DNA from 4 places in the Bacillus sp. SRL337 genome. Region 4 is predicted to be linked to each of the others. Evidence: riboswitches for the same ligand, from Rfam matches in the RefSeq annotation. Region 4 holds a riboswitch; each other region holds the start of a gene.
The links. A riboswitch is a leader RNA that binds a small molecule or an ion and turns the genes downstream of it on or off. The one in region 4 is predicted to bind cyclic di-GMP.
Positions count from the first base shown of each region.

Region 1: another riboswitch for cyclic di-GMP. It lies ahead of AC4E8A_RS22055 (anti-repressor SinI family protein); the one in region 4 lies ahead of AC4E8A_RS21560 (hypothetical protein).
Region 2: another riboswitch for cyclic di-GMP. It lies ahead of flgB (flagellar basal body rod protein FlgB); the one in region 4 lies ahead of AC4E8A_RS21560 (hypothetical protein).
Region 3: another riboswitch for cyclic di-GMP. It lies ahead of AC4E8A_RS01640 (hypothetical protein); the one in region 4 lies ahead of AC4E8A_RS21560 (hypothetical protein).

Region 1 covers NZ_OZ481793.1:4,406,040-4,410,409, reverse strand. The annotation lists gene AC4E8A_RS22070 (hypothetical protein) at 1-229, shown strand, start outside; gene AC4E8A_RS22065 (hypothetical protein) at 435-818, shown strand; gene AC4E8A_RS22060 (helix-turn-helix domain-containing protein) at 851-1,171, opposite strand; cyclic di-GMP riboswitch class I at 1,772-1,867, shown strand; gene AC4E8A_RS22055 (anti-repressor SinI family protein) at 1,898-2,029, shown strand; gene AC4E8A_RS22050 (helix-turn-helix domain-containing protein) at 2,063-2,383, opposite strand; gene AC4E8A_RS22045 (YwpF family protein) at 2,474-2,914, opposite strand; gene AC4E8A_RS22040 (hypothetical protein) at 3,126-3,326, shown strand; gene AC4E8A_RS22035 (class D sortase) at 3,423-4,013, opposite strand; gene AC4E8A_RS22030 (TasA family protein) at 4,321-4,370, shown strand, end outside.
Region 2 covers NZ_OZ481793.1:1,674,180-1,678,549, forward strand. The annotation lists gene hslU (ATP-dependent protease ATPase subunit HslU) at 1-349, shown strand, start outside; gene codY (GTP-sensing pleiotropic transcriptional regulator CodY) at 492-1,271, shown strand; cyclic di-GMP riboswitch class I at 1,460-1,552, shown strand; gene flgB (flagellar basal body rod protein FlgB) at 1,987-2,376, shown strand; gene flgC (flagellar basal body rod protein FlgC) at 2,379-2,840, shown strand; gene fliE (flagellar hook-basal body complex protein FliE) at 2,852-3,157, shown strand; gene fliF (flagellar basal-body MS-ring/collar protein FliF) at 3,211-4,370, shown strand, end outside.
Region 3 covers NZ_OZ481793.1:309,049-313,418, forward strand. The annotation lists gene AC4E8A_RS01635 (alpha/beta fold hydrolase) at 1-201, opposite strand, end outside; cyclic di-GMP riboswitch class I at 751-837, shown strand; gene AC4E8A_RS01640 (hypothetical protein) at 938-1,306, shown strand; gene AC4E8A_RS01645 (hypothetical protein) at 1,357-2,067, shown strand; gene AC4E8A_RS01650 (methyl-accepting chemotaxis protein) at 2,885-3,565, shown strand; gene AC4E8A_RS01655 (YncE family protein) at 4,163-4,370, shown strand, end outside.
Region 4 covers NZ_OZ481793.1:4,296,732-4,301,101, forward strand. The annotation lists gene AC4E8A_RS21540 (FGGY-family carbohydrate kinase) at 564-881, opposite strand; gene AC4E8A_RS21545 (CoA transferase) at 1,218-1,694, opposite strand; gene AC4E8A_RS21550 (hypothetical protein) at 1,852-2,565, shown strand; gene AC4E8A_RS21555 (helix-turn-helix domain-containing protein) at 2,595-3,128, shown strand; cyclic di-GMP riboswitch class I at 3,246-3,331, shown strand; gene AC4E8A_RS21560 (hypothetical protein) at 3,433-3,651, shown strand; gene AC4E8A_RS21565 (PIN domain-containing protein) at 3,730-4,370, shown strand, end outside.

The sequences.
Region 1 (4,370 bases), 110 kb from region 4:
CGAAGCTCCTGTTGAGGAAGAAGTTCCTAATGATCAGAATGGGGACATGAATGAAAACGGAGATATGAACGATAACGGCGACATGGATATGGATACTAATGACGGCGAAGGAAATATCTCTGAAGATAACAACGGGGATATTGACGATAACCAAAACGGCGAAAATGGCGAATCTCCAGCTGGCGAGCTTGAAGAAGATATGAAAGACGACGAAAAAAATAATCAGTAATAGCTCCTTCTAAAGGACCGGGATATCCGGTTCTTTTTTCTTGATAGTACCACTGGTTTAAGAGAAGAGATATTAAATAGTTGAAATTATCTTCTCAGCTAATTTACCATTATTTTGAACAACAGTATCTCCGACAAAAATGATTTATTATGGTATAGTAAGACAAAGACAGCAAGCAATATATAATAGGAGGTAATTTAGCTGCATGATGAATAATTTTCCACAGGGAATGAAAATCAGCATTTCCCGTTCAATTTCTACTGCTTTTGAAACATACATGGAAAATATCGAATGGAACGAAGAAAAGTTCGATTTGAATGCGTTTGTTAAAATTTGGAAAGATTACATAACGAATACTGCTTCTTGGTACAAACAGTTGTCTATTGAGCAAAAGAATAATCCACAGTTACATGAAGATCTTGCAAAGAAGATAAATGAAATTATAGAAAAGATTTTCTCTGAACAGCCAACGGGTGACCAGGTTAAGGAAATAGAGTCACTTCAAAAAGAGTTGAACACCAACTATGAATATACCTGTAAAGCGGAAGCAAGGTATGTTCTAGCTATTCTTAAAACCAAGATCAACTGAAGAACTTGAAACAAGATGTTTCAAGTTCTTTATTATTCTGCTTTTCTTTTTAACCCCATTAAGGTTGTAAAATGTATGAATTCATCCTTGGTCAAACCCTGACTTATTGCCCCTTTCACCAACTGAATCCACTCATCCGTAATTGATACATCATCTGCCTCCTCCAAAATAATCGTATCTAGAGATACACCAAGAGCATTAGCTACTTTTTCTAAAACATTAATTGATGGATTTTTTTGTAATCCCCTCTCAATAGAACTGATATAAGACTTTGAAATCTCTGCTTTTTGACCTAATTCATTAATAGTGAGCCCCTTTTTCTCTCTAATAAACTTGATTCTCTCACCAACCATAGTCTGAACCCCTTCTCCAAATCGTTTATTATTCATTATAAAGAACATTTGATTTTTATGGAAATTAGCATTTTTAAGAAACAGTTAGCATACAATAGTAAACTAACGAAAATTGTTCTTTATTAAGAACTTTTGAATAGTTTTAGCATTTTAGAGAAGTGAGGATATTCTTGTATAGTAAGTAAAAAGGACTATAGCGAACGAAAGAGGTGTAATTATGTTTAAGAAAAACTGCCAGCGTTGCAGCCGCCCCTCATACAGTTCTACAGAAACAGGGCAGTGGATTTGCCCATCATGCGGAAAGGACCTCACTGCATCTCCTTTCTTTCATGCATCCAGCTTCATTCAAATTAACCAGAAGATTGTCCCATTAGAGGAAAAGCTGAAGGCATATCGCAAGACTTTTCCACTAAGAAACATGCTTATTCGACACAAAAACACTATCTGAAGAGTATAATTAACAGAATATTACTACAAAAGAGAAGTAAATGTAAAAATTTATAGGAAAAAAGGTAGAAAAGGCAGCAGGATTTTACAAAATATAGGTTTTGATAAATAGTATAATGGATATAGTTAAGGAACTGGTTAGCCAATGAGATAGTCAGACAAAGGCAAACTCATTGAAAAATGAGGACGCAAAGCCACAGATCTAAGGGAAGAGATTGGGTGTTTTACTATGATGGCTGGGCTGCCTGAAATACTGAGTGTATTTTAGGAGGAGAGAAAGTGGTTGAAAAAGAACTGGATCTAGAATGGATTACCTTGATTAAAGAAGCAATGGCAGTAGGGGTCACCAAAGATGAAATCCTAGAATACCTACATACAAATAGAGAAGAAAGAAAAGTACTTATAAAATAATCAAAGCGATTCCCGTCATAAGGGAATCGCTTTTTACTTTTGGTTTAGTTTCCATTTATTAAATTCAATGAACTCCCGAAACTGTTCTTTGCTGATGCCGGACTCCATGGCTTGTTCTACAATGCTTACCCAGTCCGAATCAATATGCTTATCTTCAATCGTATCATATAGTAAAGAATCAACAGGTACATTCAACGCACCAGAGATCTTTTCCAGGAACTGCACCGACGGATTCTTTTGCAGGTTTCTTTCAATTGAACTCAAGTAAGACTTGGCAACCCCAGCCTTATCCGCAAGTTCAGTCATGGACATTTTTCTCTCTTGTCTAAGCTTCTTCACTCGTTCCCCGATCATTACCGTTCACATCCTGTACGTATAATCATCCTCATAATAGTGACATTATACCACAAAAAAACGTGAGCTTTGTCACATTTCGTCTAAAAGTTACTTTGACGCCTTCGAAGTAGCAGCCAGTCTAGGCTTGGAACGCATTTTATCCCTGAATTCCTGTACAAGCCCTGCTCCTTCAAACCCTTTCTCTACTAAATCATCAAGCAGAAGTTCAGCATATTCATTGCGCATCTTCTTCAACTTTCCTTCAAAAAGAACGCTCAGATGGAAATCCATCGTTTTGATGCAGCTGATTCTCGTCATAAAGGCAGCGGGATCATTTTCAGGAAGGGAAATCACAACCTGTACCTCAATATCATTTTCGCTCTGCTGGGCATCCCGGAAGAAATCATAATAATCCTTCTTCATGCAGCCCTCAATCAGCCAGCTCCCTTTCCCATCTTCTTTATTGATAATCAAACCGTCCACAATTTCAATGTCTTTCAGCTCATCGTTTTCAACAACTTGAAGAGTGATTACTTTAAAGGTTTTCATGAACGATCCTCCATCTCATAGTTTGTACAAATTATAACATATAAGAAGATTCGAAACATAATGCGTTACTTCCAAATATAATCACGAAAATAATTGTATTGTCCAAGTTGTAGATGATGATTTCCGCTACAGGGACACGACTCCGCGGGGCGGGCGTTGACTAAAAAGCGCAAGCGGCCGTTCAGCGACTTACAGATTGGAGGTCTCACGCATGAGATTAAGGAATCACGATGAACATGGCGAATCGATGATGACTTATCGCAAGGAGGGTGATCGAAATCTGCTAGTCGCTGGCCGCTGGAGCTGGATTGGCCTGCTCGGCTGCGCCTGCGGGGTCTCATCTGTCCCGCTAGTCCCGCAGGAGGTCGAGCCCCTTCCGCTCCAATCAACTAGGTTATTTTTAATAAGATAGACGGATGAAGATCGCGAAGTCGGTTTCTACTGTAGGTGACCATATACCCTTATGTTTTGTTTCATTCCTTTATAAATTCATATGAAAATCGGCCAATCAGTCAATTCGTTTGGCATTAATGATATAACGTTCCACAGTACTTGATAAATATTCAAAAGGATAGCAGGTGGAAAGGGTCAATATTTCATCCGGTGATGTGGGCTGGACAACAGACATGTCGTCTTCTTTTACAACGAACATTTCATATATCTCGTATGTAAAAGTTCCATTGCTCATTTCAACCTTTAATTGGTCTCCTTTTTGAAGATCGCCCATTTTTTTAAAAACCGTATCACGATGACCGGCAAGGAAGATACGGTCCTGCTGGTTCGGCAGCTTGGTTGAAGAATAATGTCCGACCCCTTTTTCCAGCTCGTCTTCATCTGTTCCTTCTATAATCGGGAGTTCTCTATTTAGGGCCGGGATTTGGAGGATGCCGACTACATCTCCTTTTTCGAAGGAATAGGTAGTGGATGACTCATGTTCTTTATTGGATGCCTTTTTTGGTTTAACTTGAGCTTTGGCTTCCTGCAGGGCTTTGTCCTGGTGCTGTTTTTGTGTAAAAATCTGGTAGCCGGCATAGCCGGTTAAACTTATTCCGATAACTAGTAAAGCAATACTAAGGTATTTGATCAGGTTATTGAACATGGAAATGCTCCTTTAGTAAATATCTTACTTTTATTTTTACATAAAAGTGGTTAATTTGGAATTTGTATTTTTGATAGCTGGTTTGTTCTTAATAGTAAACAATAAGTTCATTATAATTTACTAAATAGTGAGAAAATGAGAGGTATTTCCAGAAAATACATGTTTTATGTTCGTTTTAGCGAAAAAACGGCGGATTTTCCGGTTTTGCAAACTGGTAAATATGTCATATACTCACATTGTAAGTTCGTTAGAGAGAACAAAAAGTCGCTGAAACGAACGAAAACAAAACACTAGGAGGAATTATAAAATGGGTATTAAGCAAAAATTAGGTTTGGGAGTAGCATCAGCAGCACTAGG
Region 2 (4,370 bases), 2.0 Mb from region 4:
CAGGGTGGAGCTGAAGAAGCTTTCTGTCGAGGATTTTGTAAGGATTCTTGTGGAGCCTGATAATGCCATAGTTAAACAATATATAGCACTTTTAGAAACAGAGGGTATACAAATTGAATTTTCTGACGATGCTATTCGTAAGATGGCTGAAATAGCTTTTTCAGTGAACCAGAATACTGATAATATTGGGGCGCGCCGACTTCATACCATTATGGAAAAGCTGCTTGAGGATCTATCTTTTGAAGCTCCTGAAATCACAATGGAGAAGATCACTATCACACCTTCATATGTAGAAGATAAGCTGGGAGCAATCTCTCAAAATAAAGACTTGAGCCAGTTCATTCTATAAGTTTGCTGACGACCGTCCGAGGGTAAAAAATAATTGCAAACTACAAGGGATTTACAGTATCCTGATTGCGGACTATACCAGTCAATCGCGATTCTTATTTAATAATTTTTGAAACTATTTAGTTGCACTAGGAGGAAATGAAATGAATTTACTAAGTAAAACAAGAACCATCAACGCAATGCTGCAAAAAGCAGCAGGAAAACCTGTGAACTTTAAAGAAATGGCTGAAACTTTGAGTACAGTCATTATTGCAAATGTCTTTGTTGTCAGCCGCCGTGGAAAACTGCTCGGATTTGCTGTCAATCAGAAGATAGAGAATGAAAGAATGAAGAAAATGCTGGAAGATCGTCAATTTCCTGAAGAATATACAAACAGCCTTTTCAATATACAGGAAACTTCTTCTAACTTGGATATTGACAGCCAATACACTGCATTTCCAGTAGAAAACAGAGAATTGTTCCAAAGCGGCCTTACAACCATTGTGCCGATCATCGGCGGCGGGGAACGTCTTGGTACGCTGATTCTTGCCCGCCTTGAAGACAGCTTTGATGATGATGACCTGATCCTTGGTGAGTACGGTGCTACTGTTGTCGGTATGGAGATCCTTAGGGAAAAATCTGAAGAGATAGAAATGGAAGCCCGTAGTAAAGCTGTAGTACAAATGGCTATCAGCTCCCTATCTTACAGTGAGCTTGAAGCAATTGAACATATCTTTGAAGAGCTTGACGGAAATGAAGGATTACTTGTAGCTTCAAAGATTGCTGACAGAGTGGGAATTACAAGATCAGTCATCGTGAATGCCCTTCGTAAGCTTGAAAGTGCTGGTGTCATTGAGTCCCGTTCACTTGGGATGAAAGGGACATATATCAAAGTTCTAAATGATAAATTCCTGATTGAATTGGATAAATTAAAGACAAATTAATGAACTGGCCGCTAGTCCAAAAGGATTGGCGGCCATTTTTATTTCCGAGAAATATTATGGAGTAAAGGTGAAAAAACCTCAAAAGGGGTATAAAGACCTAATAGTAATGTAAGGGAAAGGGTTGAAATTAACATCACAAATAGTACAATAAGATTACAGACTATTTCCGACAATTTTCTACAACAATTCTTAGATAATGGCAAACTTTTCTGAAAAGGGAGGACGCAAAGCCACGGGCCTAAAGACAATTCTCTTTGTACATCGGCAGCCGGGTTACCTAATGGAGACATTGCATGTTTGCGGAGCGATCTCTATAGGGGTCGCTATATTTATGAGGAATTTAAGTGGGTTATTTTTCCATATGTGATTGGAAGACTTTCCCTAAAGATTTTTGAGCCATTACCAGTTATAGTATTGTAATGTGTCTGTAACATAAGCGGCGGTTTTCAGCAGAGGAAGACAGAAAAATGTTGGAAAAAAGTAGGGCTGATAGTCCTTTGGAAGAAGAAGAAACTTCCTTTAACAGCTTTGAATGACAGATTTTCTTAGAAAATATGGTAAAAGTCCTTCAAAAAAATGAATAATTAGTAGGAATAAAATTAACAGGATATTCATAGACACCTATTTTTCTTAATATTACAATAGAGACTATGATTCCGTAAAAAATGTCAAAATCCATTAATCTTTGACAAAATATTGGTTAGAGGTGTAAAAAATGAGCTTGTTTTCCAGCACCATTCAATCACTCGAAAATGGTTTGAACTATTCTTCGGCTAAACAGAAGGTGATATCTCAAAATATTGCCAATGTCGATACACCCAATTACAAAGCGAAGACAACCAGTTTCAAAGAACAGTTGAATGATTCCATCTCCACTTTCGAAGCAAAAAGAACGAATCCCCGTCATTTTGAATTTTCTGGCAGAGGAAATATCGATCTTAATGTCAGAAGTAAACCGTTCCAATACAATCACAATGGGAATGGGGTTGATATTGATAAGGAAATGTCAGAAATGGCTTCCAATCAAATCTACTTCAATGCTCTTTCCGACCGGATAAATGGTAAATTTAATTCTTTGAAATCTGTAATCAGGGGAGGTAAGTAGAAATGTCAATCTTTCATGGTATGAATACATCAGCTTCTGCGCTTTCCGCACAAAGGTTAAGAATGGATGTCATCTCATCCAATATGGCAAATGCAGATACGACAAGAGGAAAACTGGTCGATGGTGAATGGCAGCCTTATCAAAGAAAATCAGTGGTATTTCAGCCTGATGGGGAGCGGTTTTCTTCATTCCTAAATAAAGCTATGGGCACTAAGGATTCGGGGGCCATAGGTAATGGTGTCCAGGTTTCAAAGATAAAGGAAGACGATGAGACTCCTTTTAATCTGGTATATGATCCAGAACATCCTGACGCAAATCAGGATGGGTATGTAAGCCTTCCGAATGTCGATCCGCTTCGTGAGATGATTGATTTAATATCCGCTACCCGTTCATATGAAGCAAATGTAACTGTCTTTAATGCTAATAAATCCATGATGATGAAATCACTTGAAATCGGAAAATAAGGGGGATACTTATGGCGATACATAATATTTATTCAGCAACAGATAACAGATTAAGTACATCGTTTGAGAAAAGTAGCATTAAACCAGTACAAAATCAGCAGAATTTCGCTGATTTCCTGAAAAAATCCATTGAAGAAGTAAATGCCAGCCAGAAAGAATCCGATATGCTGACGGAAAAGCTGGTCCGTGGCGAAAATGTTGACCTGCACCAAATCATGGTCGCCTCCCAAAAAGCCAGTATTACGCTTCAGACGACAATGGAAGTCCGAAATAAAGTAGTCGAAGCATATCAAGAAATCATGAGAATGCCAATGTAACTTTTACGGTTATGAATGCCGCGTAAATCAGACAGAGTAACCGGGGGATTAAGATGAATGAAACTGTAAAAAAATACAAAGAACAATTAAATACATTTTGGTCATCACGAACCAAGAAACAAAGGGCTATGTATGGTGCAGCTTTGTTGGTGGTTATTTTAGCTGCTGCCATTACAGGATTCCTTTCAACAAGGACAGATCTTGTACCGCTATATAGCAATCTGGCCCCCTCGGAGACAGGAACGATTAAAGAAAACCTGGATGGAAGAGGTATAGCTTCGGAAATCACCGATGGCGGTTCAACGATAATGGTCCCTAGTGAAATGGTAGACACATTGAAAGTTGAACTTGCAGCAGAAGGAATTCCGAATTCCGGAAGCATTGACTATTCCTTTTTTAGTCAAAATGCTGGTTTCGGTATGACCGACAATGAGTTTGGTGTTATGAAACTGGATGCCATGCAAACGGAACTTGCAAACCTGATGAAAGGAATCGAAGGTGTTCAGGATGCCAACGTAATGATCACACTGCCTGAAAAAGGAGTATTTGTCAGCGAGGACACGGAACAGGCATCTGCTTCAATCGTCCTGAATACAAAACCTGGCTTTGATTTTGATCAGAAACAGATTAAATCCTTATACCATCTAGTATCGAAAAGTGTTCCAAACCTTCCTACTGATAATATCGTCATCATGAATCAATTATTTGAGTATTTTGAACTGGAAAATGAAAATTCTTCCTTTGGAGGAAGTGTAGTCCAGCAAATGGATGTTAAGAACCGGGTGGAAAAGGATATTCAAAAGCAGGTTCAAAGTATGCTTGGCACGTTAATTGGTTTTAATAAAGTGGTTGTCTCCGTTACTACCGATATAGACTTTACCCAAGAAAACAGGGAAGTAAACGAAGTAACGCCTGTTGATGAAGAAAATATGGAAGGAATCGCTGTAAGTGTCCAGAGAATCACCGAGACTTTCACCGGCAATGGAGAAGCTGCTGGTGGTGTGCCGGCTGCAGAAGATAGTGGTGATGGGCTCGGGACGTACGTAGAAGGCGAAAATGGCAATGGGGATTATGAAAGAATTGAAGAAACGATAAATAATGAGGTTAATAGAATTAGAAGAGAGATTGTCGAAAGTCCTTATAAAATCAGGGACATCGGTATTCAAGTGATGGTTGAACCGCCTGATCCAGAAGACCCTGCTTCTTTCCCTCA
Region 3 (4,370 bases), 670 kb from region 4:
AGTCATCGTTGACCGGCCGTGGCTCCTTGGGTCGATAACGATTGTCCGGTGAGTTTTTGAAAAATGCTGGAGCTGTTCTGAAAAAACTTCTGTCGTGAATGTGAACCCTGGAATGAACACGATGGGGTCCCCGGTTCCGGCATCCTGGACAAATAACTCAATTCCCGGTTCAACTTCAATATACGTTCCTTTAGCTTGCATTATTTCCCCCCCTGTTACTGTAAATTGGCAAAACCCATAACCTAAATGTTACTTCTAAATACTATTCAATACAGAGTCATTCCATTTCATTTTTTAAAAATATCTATGGTGATAAAGAAAGGGGGACTGCGGGGGAATTCTTGGGGATCGCAACCATCACGGGTGTTCCCCGTGAAGATTTATAGATTGATCAGTCAGAAAGGAGCTCAGACAGCATGGAATTGAAGGAAACAGCATTCATCAATAGAGAGAAAGTGATTTGCTTCTCTTGCGGTCCAATCCTCTTGCTCTTCCCTAATAGCTGTGGATGATTTTCGCCGATTTCCCAATACTAAAGTTCGCCATTGGTCATATAAAAGTAAGCAGCCTTTCCTCTTACATAAATAGCGTGTGAGCCATGCAAAACATCTGCCTTATAGAATTTTATCCTTAATCAATGGACCGTACTATCATTATTTAATGGAATAGCATACAAGTATCGACAAAAAACGGCAAATTCTTTATACTATTATAGTACTATGTCATCGGGATATTTGTACTATTTTAATAAAGTGAAAACGGCAAACTTATCGAAAGGTAAGGACGCAAAGCTGCGAGTCTAAAATCCTCCGGGATAATGATAGTCGGGTTGCCAATGAATAATGATTATTTGGCTATCCCTGCCTATTTGGGGATGGCTTTTTTGTTTGGCTCCTGCGTAAAAGCCGTCACGACTAAAAGGAAAAGGAGATCAGAGATGATAGTCATAGATAAGAAGAAATATAAGATGGCCATTAATGAGGCAGCGAAGGAAGTTCATGTACAGGTTCTCGGATTAATGAGGGAAGAAGATGCTGAGGGCTATATGATTGACTTGCAGGATACCATTAATAGAGTCAATAGACGAGAGTATACGTTTGTTGTCGATGGGACCCATCAAACACCAGTCCCGTCAAAAGTTGTGCCGCAGCTGGAGCAGACCATGCAGTTCTATTCCACCCTGGGTTTTAAGGATACCCTCGTAGTAAAACCTTCATCTAAAATCGCTCAAGTGCAAATCAGGAATGCTCTTGAGAGGATAGATTTCACGGGTACATTTATCGATCAAGTGCCTCATTCCATTTAAGACAGACCAGGGAATACTTACATATTTTAAATTCGAAAGGATGTCGGCAAGTGCAAACAAAACTGGATTTATATACCTATGAAATCATCACAAAGGAACAAACAGAGTTGGTTCAAAAGGCAGCTGAGTGTCTGGCACAATCATTTATTGGATTGACTGTATCAGGCAAGTGGGTGCAGGAGCCGATGGTAGGGCAATTAAACTTAAAGTATGAAGATTTCTATGAGTTTACCAGGGAATATTTAGACTCTACCGTCCAGCAGGGATATTGTGCGGTCGCTATAGATGCTGAGGATCATGTTGTTGGTGTTCTTGCCGGGGACACAAACGCGCCAGAGATCATCGGAGAAGATGTATTTGAAGAATCGTTTTATGACATGAACGTCATTCTGCGTGTTTTGGAAGATGTGGATAAACGGTTTATGGAGGACTATGAAAAACGGAACGGAAAAGAGATTGAAGACGGGGAGCTGCTGCACTTATTCATGTTAGGAGTAACGGCTGAACAGGATCGCCATGAAGTTATTCAGCGATTAGGAAATATGCTGATCACAAAAGCGGCAGCACAAGGATTGAAGGCTGTTTTGGGAGAAGCGACAAATCCGAAATCGATACGCGTAATGGAGAAATATCATGATATGAAAAAGTATAAAGATCTGGAAGGGAATTTCATCGTTCATAAATATCGGGATAATAGTAAGCTGCATGGCATTTCTTCGGATATTGCCGATGGCACATATATACTTTTAAAAGAGTTGTAATGGGATTTCACTTCAAAATAGGGCTGCTTCAAAAACATTGTTGCTTTTAGAAGAGTTGTTTTGCTTTGCAGGGATTCACCTATTTTTTAGTTCTGGAAGTTCATATAAATCGTTTTTTTCACAGAGAAGGGTTTGATTAACTCTCATGGCTAAATCGCCAGTCAGTCATTTCAGTTGGCGATTGGTGGTTTAATGGACTGGTCCTTTAGCCGGTTTAATTGGAGACGCCAGATCGACATACCCTAATGAAAATCATAGCCATAATTCTGAGAAGGGCCTACTACTAGAGACAGGAGATTAAATGATCATGGAAGCTGTAATGCTGGGAATAATAATTGTATTGCTCGGAACATCCGTGTATTTTGCTTACCGGTATTTTTCGCTGAAAAAATATTCGCATATAAATAGAGAAATAGTAAATGGACTCAAGGAACTATCAGCAGGTAATGTCATAAACAAAGTTAATGAGAAAAATTCGGAACATACTGCTTTTAACGAGCTGATCAACTATTTAAGCCGTGTCAGGGAAAAGTTTTTCACATTCGCAAAAGATGTGCATGATACAGGGGAAAGCCTCGCTGAGAGCGGTGAGTATGCTTCTGAGAAGGCAGATATTGTAAGAGCTGCAATTGATGAGGTTGGAAGGGGGCTGCAGAAACAGTTAGTTGCAACCGAAGAAAGTTCCGTATCTATGGAAGATATGGCACAGGCGATTGAAGACTTGTCCGTGAGATCTCATCAAATTTCAGAACAATCGAATACGACCTTGGAACTGACTCAGGAAGGGAACGGAAAACTGAAAGACTCCTTGGAAAAAATGGAGAAGTTTAATCAAACGGTAAGTACAACAAATGAGGCAATAGAAAAACTAGGAGAGAAATCTCATGAAATTGGCACCATTGTAAAAGTGATTACAGGGATTTCTGAACAAATCAATTTACTTGCTTTGAATGCAGCCATAGAAGCAGCTCGTGCGGGTGAACATGGTAAAGGATTTGCAGTTGTTGCGGATGAGGTTCGAAAGCTTGCAGAACAATCGCGCCAGTCCTCTTCTGAGGTATCAAATATAGTAAAGAATATTCAAGAAGAAACAGACGTCGTGGTAAGTTCAATGAAACAGGGAACAGAGGAGTTTTCAGATACCAATTCTACTATTGTAGAGGTTGGATCCATGTTCGAAAAGATCCTTGCTACTACAAAAATCATTGCGGAAAACAACGCAAATTCTTCAGCAAGTACAGAAGAACTATCGTCCAGTTCCCAGGAGATCATGTCAACAATCAAAGAAATAGCATTCATCTCCCGGGAGTCGGTGGAAATGTTTGAAGAACTGATTGAAATCAGCGACGATGAATTACAGACGATGCAAAAATTAGTTAGGGAAGCAAACAGAATTGCAGAGTTGAAGAGTAATGTGGAAAAGTTCCTGTTCACTTGGAATCAAGCTATGGAATCAAAGGAGTCACTAGGCGGCCAAGATCCTGAAAGAGCAGCATAGCGGGAAAAGGACACCGGCAATTGCTTAGGTTCTAGTGTGGATACGTTTTATTCAATGTACAGGCACTCAACTTTATGAGGTGCCTCAGCTTATAAACAAAGTCCAATACGGATGATGTTTATAGGCTTTTTGTATATAAGTCAAGTCATCACCATTCTTGTCACCTTACAAACCTAGGTGTGTGAGTGGAGCGGAAGGCACATGGCCTCCTGTGGATAGAGGGGAGGTCCCGCAGGCTCCTGCGGGCGGTGCCTTGCGATAAGCCTACATCGGCTTGCGTGTTATAGTTCCTTTGTATTCTAATTTATACGCTGCTGAACGGCGGCTTTTTATGCCAACGAGGGGGGGCACCTCCATCAGGGCGGAGTCGTGCGCCTGGAGAAGGAATCACTTTTTTAAAAAAATGAGCTACAGTCTGAGTCACCTCCGCTTTATTGAGATACCTGTTTTATGATCACGGGAATTCTCCTTTCAATACAGAAAAAAGTTACTCAATTCACAATTCATCCTTAATACTTCGCAAAGATTTCAAATTTTTATTCTATACTATAGAGTGTTGGGTAAACTTGAACTAAAAGAAAGGATTCGAGGTCCTTTATGAATAGAACTCTTATTTATATTTTGGTAAGTTTAATGTTAATTGTATCCGGCTGTAAAAATAATAGACTGTCACTTCCCGATAATGCAGAGAACACACTCATGGTTTCGCATTTGAAGGATGCCGGGTTGACGTTTATTGATAAAGACACGCAGAAGGTGACGGGTACGGTTAAATTGGATGAAACGATAGCAGATATGGTCCGGA
Region 4 (4,370 bases):
ATCTATTGCATTCTTAATAGGTGCCCTTTTTGTGTTTAAGCCTGCCTTTTATGAATCTGATCCTGCCCAATATTGGAGCTGTCTTTATGGTTGTCGATGAGATAAAGTCTATCCAGTACCATAAACGAACTATCTATAATAGTGGGGAGATATGTGGTTTGGAACTTGATAAATTGCACCAATTTTTTTGAGAGCAGCCTGTTTTTTGGTCTATTCCTCGTTGGATTGCACCATTTTTTATGGGAGCGCCCGGATATTTGGTCTATTCCTCGATAGATTGCACCATTTTTTATGGGAGCGCCCGGATATTTGGTCTATTCCTCGATGGACCGCACCAATTTGTATGGGAGCGCCATGATATTTGGTCTATTCCTCGATGGATTACACTAAATCTTATTAGAGTGCCCGGTTTTTTGGTCTATTTCTTGTTAGGGAGTACACCAAATCTCACATCGTCAGGTGGCGCTTACCTATGCCTGCAGCAGACTTCCTTTCCTAATCAACTCTGAAACCCGACAAAAAAGAGGAGCAGCTGCCCCTCTGTCTTCCAATCACCCAAGATGCTATTCCCGGAAAGATTTAAGCCCTTCATTAAGGGACTTGGTATGTTGGTATACTTGTTTATAAAGAGTGTACAAGTCTTTATATTTCTTAACGTTTTCTTCGATAGGAGTATAAGTTTCTACGATTTTTGTAAAAGCTTGTGAACATTCTCTCAGTGTAGGATACCAGTCGGCTCCGACAGCAGCAAGCATAGCCGCCCCAAGTCCTGGACCTTGTTCACTTGCAAGCTTATGGACGTCTGCATTGAATATGTCTGCCTGGATTTGCAGCCATTCAGCGTTCTTGGCCCCACCGCCGATAGAAATAATGGAATTCATTGGGACAGGTCCCAACATCTCTCATATAAGATCGTATGCTTTAACTCAGGGATGGAAAGCCAAGTCCCGCTCCCCCAAACCACTACTAACTATAACAATTTCCGATGCTCCAGAGTATCTCCAGGACCTCTGCTAGCGAGGATATAAACCCACTTTCATCCTCATAATTCCTTTTAAATGAAAAAACAATCCTTACTTTATTACTTTCAGAAAAATCCTGTACTTATACTCTGGATAATTGTTCGTTATAAAAAAGATATGTTTTAATACTTACTCAGGGACAAGAATACTGTCACTCCTTCCCCAATTATATAATATTATCATTCCTTAATTCTTCTAATTCTGTATCAGTGAAATTAAGCATTCCTTTATAGATTTCATTATTATGCTGACCTTTTTATGACCAGATGACTTAACTTCTCCTGGTGTTTTTGAAAACTTAGCAAATACATTGGGCACATGTATTTCGCCTAGGTCTTCGTCTTCTAGATTAACTAATGATTGCCGGTATTTGAAATGCGGATCCTCAAATATTTGTTGCATATTATACATAGGGCCTTTAACTGCACCACAGCTATTAAATGGTTCTACTACTTCATTAAGCTCTCTTTCACGAATCCATTCGCCAATTATTTCATCGAGCTCCTGGGAGTGCTTCAGTCGGTTCTCATTATTCGTAAATCGGTCATCATGAATTAATTCTTCTCTGCCGATAGCTATAAACCTGCCACTAATCAAACGTTTGATTAATAAACCAAGAGATAGAACAATAGCGAAGTCTTCTTTGTTACAACACAAAACCCTTCCTTTCATGGCCCCCAAAACTTAAGTTTGACTTATGCAACAACCTTAACTTATTTACCCACTTCTTAGTACTTCCTGTGCAATTTTATAAAAATATTTCCTTTACTAGTGACATATTTTATTTGTTGGATTATAATGGTAATAATAAAAATAAGAGGTGATGTATATGTACTTATTCATTCTTAAAGGATTAATTGGGATTGGGCTGATTTTCTCAATGCTGTTTTTGTTTATCGTGTTTAGAGAAAAGCTGCTCTCTTCAAAATGGATGAAGAAAAGACGATTAAAGCAACTCATTAAGTACAAGAAAATTGATAAAATCCATTTCTTTGAAGAAGAACCGGCACCGGGATTTGAATTCCCTTTGTCGCTTAAGGAAGTTGAGGGATTTGTAGAAAAAGTTCAAAAAAATCGTCCAACTGCTGTGCAAGGAATAGCCTCTATCGGATTGAAAAATCGTCCGGAATCCCTTCGTTTAAGTATTTTTGGTGCCTATCATCGATATGAAACTCATCGTTCACCAGAAGGTTCCACTATTGATTTGTACCCTATGAAAACAGAAGGAGATTCTTACCGGCTATATCTTTATTCTGACGAAATCGATGAAGGGATGCCCATTGAAAATGATATGCATGACAGGCCTTATATTCTTTTTACGAAGGAACAAGCAAGACAAGAGTTGCTCCATACTTTGGGACATGAGCTCGGGCACAGTTTAATCTTCAATCTTGAAAAAAGACTGCACGATGATGGAATTGAAGACCTCTGTGATACCTGGGGAGTACAGTTTGGAGGTAATCCGATTACCTATGAGGAGTTAAAAAGTTGCAGTGTTTATAAAAGGGGAAGGGAAATAGGAACATTCGAGGAAGTGCTATAACCCAGAATCGATATGAGGAGGAATTTAGAATGTCAGCATCCTTTGTTATTTACATGAAGTTGCAGGAAAAAATGGAGGGCTATAAAAAATGGCCGGTAATGCTTTTTAACCTTCAGGCAAACAACTTTAATCAACTTACTTCCCTTGCCGAAGTGAAGGATTGGTTAAAGGAGAATAATAAAGTCTACTATCTTTCTGCTTTACAAGAGACCTCCTTCCAAACAATCCTTGCATCCCAGATCCTTACCATTATTGGGCCTGTTGGTATAGAGGATCGACAGTCCCTTCCCATTCACGACGTCTATACTTTAAAAGAAGCGGCAGCACGTTGGGGATTAAGTGACGGCAGTACCATTCGCAAAGCCATTGAAAGGAAAAAATTCCTCCTTCATGAAGTAAGAAAATCTGAATCGACCTGGCTCATTACTTCAGACGCAATGACAAGGGTATATGGGCCAGAAGACGAAGAATCTCTCCCTCGCCTTATTGTCAATCAGATTTATTATGATAAAGAAACAGGCATATTTCAGACCAGACGCACCTTACAAAAAAAGACAATATAATACAATGAAAATACAAATCAAAAATTTTTTTGTGAAAAATTATCTAAAATGAAAGGATTTATTTTCCACTTTATAGTACGATACTAATAGGTATTTACATCCAGTAACCAGTATTCATAAAAAAACAGGCAAACTTATCGAAAGGTAAGGACGCAAAACCACGAGTCTAAAATCATGAGGATTATGATAGTCGGGTTGCATCAATTTTACGAATTGTTAGTTGAAGCTGCCCTTCCATAAAAGAGGGCAGTTTTTTCATTACAAAAGGTAAGCACATTAAAATATGTAAGAGAGGAGGATACATATGGGCTTGATCTCACTATTATTCATTATTAGTATCGGATTGATTGCCTTTTCTTTCATTGCTGAAAGGGTCTTATCTTCGGCAAAGGCGTCCACCAATAATGTTTTTCCGCATATCGATAGCTGGACAGCCAGAATCGGTAAGCTGCGAGATAACCACCGTCAATTTTCGGATTTAAGTAGAATGTCCAAGAAAACGTACAGAGATGAATATAAGTAAGAATCATTTCTGAAATAATTGCAGAAAAACAGAAAACATTTTATCACTCACTAAAACAGAGAGCAAGGAGGAAAGGGTTTGCTATTATTCATTCTATATTTATATTTGTCTAAAAGCGGCGATGCGAGTGAGATTGCACTTATAATCTTGAGCTGCCTATTAGCATTGGGATTGTTCAATTCCGTAAGAATATCCCCTCATGTTGTCATTAACGGCAGATTAGCCACGCTTCTTAATTTTATTTTGCCAGGACTTGGCCAGGTGTATATGAAACAGGTGAAGCTTGGAAGCCTCTTGGCAGTCCTATTTATGGTTGGATTTGCATTTCATCAAAAATTCATTTACATATTCGGAACGGAGAACCCCATCCATCTCTACCTTACATTGGGACTGGCTCTTGCCCTCCAATATATATTGCTTCCTTCTGCTAAAGAAAAAGCAGCAGCCAAAAGGAATCATCAACTGGGAATGATGAAATACACAAGACTTAAACCTGTTATTGAGCGTGGCACCATTTTATGCTTGGATACAAACATATTACTTCATGAGCAGATGTTCCTCATTGCCCTGCACAGGGATAGTGATGCTCACATTTTTGTCAGCAAACAGGTATACCGCGAATTGGACGGCTTGAAAAAAAATAAGAAGCCTGATGTACGCAATCGAGCCCAATTGGCTTTTGACCTAATAGAATTGTTCCAAGGGGATAAGCGGCTGAC